Agarilytica rhodophyticola: one gene and its partner. The protein of the gene in region 1 interacts with the protein of each later gene in a pairwise test. Links are inferred from orthologs where the notes say so. Each region holds a gene or a part of one and is shown on either strand. Other genes may lie near its edges.

Region 1 (2,812 bases):
GAGCTAAATTTGAAAGAAATAGGCATGGTGCTTGAAGTTTCAGAATCTCGTATTAGTCAGATACACAGCCAAGCTGCGGCTCGTCTACGGGCGAGACTAAAAGACTGGATATCATAGCATCATCACACATCAGCATATCTCCCTTCAAGGTATTTAACTGCATTAAAACCCTTTCCCAAAATTTTAAATATTACGCCAATGATGTGCAAACTTTTGGGGTAATAAGAAGTTGAGAGATGTTTATATAGGAACTAAAAGTCATTTCCAAATTAAAAAACTGGATGACTGGCTACAAGCAGCTAGACTTGATATGAGGAACAGCGTTGAACTGCAAATCAATGTCTGCTAAGCCGTTGGTTTTTTGTAAAGGGATCTGGCCTATACGAGCAGTCATTTATTGTAGAACTGTTCGACAAAATCCTGGTAGCAGAAATTTGGAGGTTGTGTTGGATAAAAATATGAAAATTCTCATTGTTGATGACTTTTCGACAATGCGTCGCATCATCAAAAACTTGTTGCGAGACCTTGGCTTTACTAATACTCAGGAAGCAGATGATGGCTCAACTGCTTTGCCTATGTTGCGGGGTGGAGATTTCGATTTTCTAGTCACCGACTGGAATATGCCTGGCATGACCGGGATAGAATTGCTCAAAGAGGTACGAGCTGACGGCAAGCTCGTGTCGTTGCCTGTGCTTATGGTAACAGCGGAAGCCAAACGTGACCAAATTATTGAGGCGGCACAAGCTGGGGTAAATGGGTATGTTGTGAAACCTTTTACTGCTCAGGTGTTGAAAGAGAAAATCGACAAGATTTTTGAACGAGTCGATGGTTAACAACTACTACATATAGGTTGCTTAATGGAAAACACTGAACCATTGCAAGATGATCAGCAGTTTGTAGCTAGTCTTCAAGATTGTGCAAATCAGCTGGTTGAAAAGCTACAAGCAGATAATTACGACGAGGCTTCGGAGCTGATTCACAACCTCGTTGAAGCACGTAACAGCCATATTTTTCGCTCAGTCGGACAGCTTACACGAGGCTTACACGACGCTATCGTAAACTTTCATGTCGACTCCGAACTTGATCAGCCATCGGGTTCAGGCAGCGATGTTGAAATTAGCGATGCATCTGACCGCTTACAGTACGTGATGAACTTAACTCAAGATGCTGCCGATAAAACCATGGATAAGGTAGAAGCTGCTGCTCCTATTGCAATGAACCTAGGTGAGGAGTCGGCAAAATTAAAAGAAGAGTGGAAGCGTTTAAAGCGTCGCGAAATAGATAAAGATGAATTTAAGGTATTGTACGACCGCATCGATGGATTTCTAGATAAGATGGGAGATGGTACCGAAGAACTTAATAAACATTTACAAGACATTATTCTTGAGCAAGGCTTTCAGGATTTGACAGGTCAGGTATTGAAAAAAGTTATTGGCCTGGTAAGTGATGTTGAAAAAGAGCTTGTTAACCTGATGAGAATTGCATGCCAGGTAGAAGAAGTGACGGGCCTTGCTGATAACGAAAAGCTAGAGCCAGAAAATGTGCACAGTCGAGCTGCTGGCGAGGGGGTTGGGCCGCAAATTCATGCGGATAAGTTGTCGGACGTTGCGTCCAGCCAAGATGAAGTTGATGATTTGCTTTCTAGTTTAGGGTTTTGAGGAGCGCTGAATGAGTTTTGGCGATGATGAAGAGATCCTTCAAGACTTCTTAGTTGAAGCGGGGGAAATAATCGAGTTGCTTTCCGAGCAACTTGTCGATCTTGAACAACGACCAGATGATATCGATCTACTTAACGCAATATTTCGCGGGTTTCACACAGTTAAAGGTGGTGCAGGATTTTTGCAGTTGAACGCGATGGTAGACTGTTGTCATATCACAGAAAACCTATTCGATATTTTACGCAATGGCAAACGGGCGGTAACACCAGAATTAATGGATGTGGTGTTACAAGCGCTGGATACGGTAACGAACCAATTCTCACAGATTACCAATCGTGAAGAACCTTCACCAGCAGACCCGGCATTGATTAAGCAGTTAGAGCGTCTAGTATCCTTAGAAGATCTCAATGGTGATGACGGTGGCGGTGACGAGGAATCTGCGCCACCTGCTCCTGAGGCAGGCTCGCAAGCAGAGCCTGCTAGTGATGATAAAATTAATATCACTGATGATGAATTCGAAGAATATCTCGATGCTATCGATGAAAAAGAAGGAGCAAATGCGCAAGCCAGCTCGCAAACGGCCGATTCTGATAACGACGATATTTCAGAAGATGAGTTCGAGGCTCTACTCGATAAATTACACGGCAGTGGCAGCCCAGGTGCCTCTCAAGCGGATAAACCTGCTACCTCATCATCTGCTGATGGTAATAAAGATATTACTGAAGATGAATTTGAAGATTTACTTGATAAGTTACATGGCAGCGGTAAAGCGCCTTCTGCACCCTCTGCGAGTGAAACTGAAAGTGCGCCTTCTGCTGATAATAATGGTGCTGGTAAGCAATCTGGCGACGATAACCTTATTACAGACTCCGAATTCGAAGACTTATTAGATCAGCTACATGGTAAAGGCAAAGGCCCTGAAACTGCTGCTAAGCCTAAACCTGCGGCCAAATCAAAGCCCGATGCTGCTGCTAAGAAAGATAAAATAGTTGCAGCGCCCCCTAAGGCTGCCAAACCTCCTGAGCCCGCGGCCAAGCCTGAACCACCCAAGCGGGAGCCAGCTGGAGGCGGGCAAAATAATGCAGCGCCAGCAGAAACGACCGTTAGGGTCGATACCCAGCGCCTAGACGATATTATGAATATGGTCGGTGAGT
Region 2 (3,177 bases), 1.5 Mb from region 1 along the record:
TCTAGCCGTTGACGACTCAGCATCAATGCGCCAAATGGTAGGGTTTACCCTTAAAAGTGCTGGCCACGATGTTCATGAGGCAGGGGACGGGGTTGAGGCATTGAAGGTTGCTAAAAATCAAACGGGTTTTGATTTGGTAATCTCAGATATCAATATGCCGAATATGGATGGTATTTCTCTTATTAAGGAGCTGCGCAAGTTACCACCATTTAAGTTCACTCCAATTTTAATGTTAACAACCGAATCGAGCGCCGACAAAAAGAGTGAAGGTAAATCCGCAGGTGCTACCGGATGGATAGTGAAGCCATTCAACCCTGACCAGTTGATTGCGACTATAAATAAAGTCTTGTAGTAACAACTTTTTCATTTATTTTTAGAGAACCTTATGGCTATCGATTTATCCCAATTCCATCAAGTATTCTTCGAAGAAAGCTTTGAGAATGTCGATATCATGGAAACCTCACTGATGGAGTTGGATCTGGATGAGGTGGACAGTGAGACAATTAACGCAATATTCCGTGCGGCCCATTCAATAAAGGGTGGCAGTGCTACCTTCGGTTTTAGTGCCATTGCCAGTTTTACTCATATCTTAGAAACGTTGCTTGATCAGATTCGAGGTGGCGAGAGAGAGTTGACGGGTGATGATGTCGACTTATTTCTGAAGTCGGTAGATTGTCTACGGGAAATGCTGGATTTGTTGAAAACTGGTGAGGACTCTGAAACAGAACTATCGCGTGAAGTTTCAGCGAAATTCTCAGCAAAGCTCGAGGGTAATGTCGTCGAAGCTGAGGCTCCAGCGACTGATTCCGGCGATGCAGAATCAGCCGCTGAGAGCGCACCGGCTGAAATACCTTGCTGGCATATTTTGTTTCGTCCTGGTAGAGATGTGCTTAAAACGGGTAATGATTCCCTACGCTTAATTAATGAGTTAAATGAGCTAGGTGAGATGAAATGCTCTGCTAAAACAGATGAGCTTCCTTTGCTCGATAAGTTAGAACCTGAAGCAAGCTATTTATACTGGGAAATAGAGTTATCAACAGACGCTGAACTTAGCCAGATAGAAGAAATATTTGCCTGGGTAATCGATGAATCAGAAGTTGTTATAAAAGCCTCTTCGCCTGGTGCTATGGAAGAAAGTACAGAGGTGCAAGCAGTTAGCGAAAATGCAACTAAAGAGCCTGAGCAAAATAGTAATGACGATGATATTGAAACTTTCTGGTCAATTGATTTTGTTCCTGGAGTTGAAATTTTAAGAACAGGTAATGATCCCTTAAAGATTTTTCAGGCACTAACAGAAATCGGTAAAATAAAATCCATTACCGCAAGCTCCCAATTTCCCGAGTTTAGTTCCATTGATCCCGAGTTGTGTTATCTAAGGTGGATAGTTCTACTCGATGCTAAAGATGATGATAAAGAGAAAATAGAAAAAGCATTTGAGTGGGTCAAAGATGATTCAGAGTTAGAAGTAAAATCTGTTTCAGGTCTATTTACTGAGGAATTGCAAAAAACCTCGGAACAGGAAACGACCACTGAAGCGGCTGCAAATACAGCGACCACAAAAGCTGCCGCAGCCAAGCCTAAAACTGCGCAAAAACCGAAGGCTCCTGCTAAAAAAGCTAATGCGGAATCATCCTCGATTAGAGTGGGTATCGATAAGGTAGATAATCTAATTAATATGGTTGGTGAGCTGGTTATTACCCAGTCTATGTTAGGTCAGTTAGGTTCTGACTTTGATCTTGAACGCTTACCTAAATTGTTGGAAGGTCTTGGCCAGCTAGAGCAAAATACTAGAGAATTGCAAGAAAGTGTTATGCGCATAAGGATGTTGCCCATTAGCTTTGTCTTTAGTCGCTTTCCGAGAATGGTGAGAGATTTGAGCCAATCTCTAAATAAAGATTTGAACCTAGAGATTTTAGGTGATCAAACAGAGCTGGATAAAACAGTACTAGAAAAAATTGGTGATCCTCTGGTTCACTTAGTGCGAAACGCAGTTGATCATGGTGTCGAAACGCCAGAGGAAAGACGGCAAAAAGGCAAACCTGAACAAGGTAATGTCACACTAAATGCGTATCACCAAGGTGGCAACGTAGTGATTGAAGTTGTCGATGATGGTAAAGGTTTAGATCCAGAATCTCTGAAACAAAAAGCGATTGAAAAAGAAGTTATCACGGCATCAGAGGCAGAATCCTTAACTAATGAGCAGGCTTTTGACTTAATTTTTCAGCCTGGATTTTCCACCGCCAAGCAAATTAGTGATGTCTCTGGACGCGGCGTCGGCATGGATGTGGTAAAAAGAAATATTCAAGCACTAAATGGCGCCATTGATATTACCTCTGAAGTGAATCAAGGCTCTACCATTACTATTCGTTTACCTCTAACTTTGGCTATATTGGATGGCCAGCTAGTGAGAGTCGGTAAAGAAACATATATTTTCCCCATTGTGTCCATTGTCGAATCTCTCCAATGTAAATCAGAATATATCAACAAAGTTGCTGGTGGCAGTGATGTATTCAGGTTACGTGATGAATATGTTCCTATTTTACAACTCGCTAAAGTATTTAATATTGAAGTCGATAATTACGATTTAGAAGGCTCCCTAATGGTTGTGGTCGAATCAGAGGGGGATAAGGTTGGTATTATCGTAGATGAATTACTAGCGCAACAGCAAGTGGTCATTAAAAGCCTTGAACATAATTATCAACGAGTGGAAGGTATTTCAGGAGCAACAATTCTTGGCGATGGTACGGTCGCACTTATTGTAGATATTCCCGGTATTGCCCGCTTAGCTGAAGAGAGTAGTTTATTAATTAACGCCGCCACACAGGCCAATGTTTCTAACCAAAACCATCTTATACAGTAAGTGGGTTTGTAGAGGTTTTTATGCAGATACAAAATGACAACTCATCCGCCAGCGATTCTGTACGCAGTATAAACTCACATACGGGTATGGAATTTGAGTCAGATGAAACAGATCAGTTTTTAACTTTCATCGTTGCTGGTGAAGAGTATGGAGTCGATATTTTATGTGTTCAAGAGATTAGAGGCTGGGAGTCCGCAACCCCAATTCCTAATGCACCTGCTCATATAAAAGGCGTAATTAATCTGCGTGGTACGATTGTTCCTATTATTGATCTACGACAATGCTTTGGTATGGAAAGTATTGAGTACACGCCGATT

What was found. Proteins that work in one complex are often made in the same cells at the same time.
Region 2: the proteins of BVC89_RS11770 (region 1) and BVC89_RS17835 interact in binary tests that used the Escherichia coli proteins (3 or more experiments, as listed by UniProt). The link is inferred for Agarilytica rhodophyticola from one-to-one orthologs.

What each region holds. Positions count from the first base shown.
Region 1 is NZ_CP020038.1:2,765,608-2,768,419, forward strand. What follows is about bases 1-2,757. They hold BVC89_RS11770 (protein phosphatase CheZ), read left to right. Parts: upstream 1-857; coding sequence 858-1,658; downstream 1,659-2,757. Other genes in these bases: BVC89_RS11760 (RNA polymerase sigma factor FliA), read left to right, coding at 1-117; cheY (chemotaxis response regulator CheY), read left to right, coding at 447-833; BVC89_RS11775 (chemotaxis protein CheA), read left to right, coding at 1,669-2,757. Outside these bases: more of BVC89_RS11775, read left to right, coding at 2,758-2,812.
Region 2 is NZ_CP020038.1:4,253,942-4,257,118, reverse strand. Bases 1-3,122 are described here. They hold BVC89_RS17835 (chemotaxis protein CheA), read left to right. Parts: upstream 1-385; coding sequence 386-2,860; downstream 2,861-3,122. Other genes in these bases: BVC89_RS17830 (chemotaxis protein CheW), read left to right, coding at 2,881-3,122; BVC89_RS17840 (response regulator), read left to right, coding at 1-352. Also shown: more of BVC89_RS17830, read left to right, coding at 3,123-3,177. UniProt on the Escherichia coli protein: Involved in the transmission of sensory signals from the chemoreceptors to the flagellar motors. CheA is autophosphorylated; it can transfer its phosphate group to either CheB or CheY.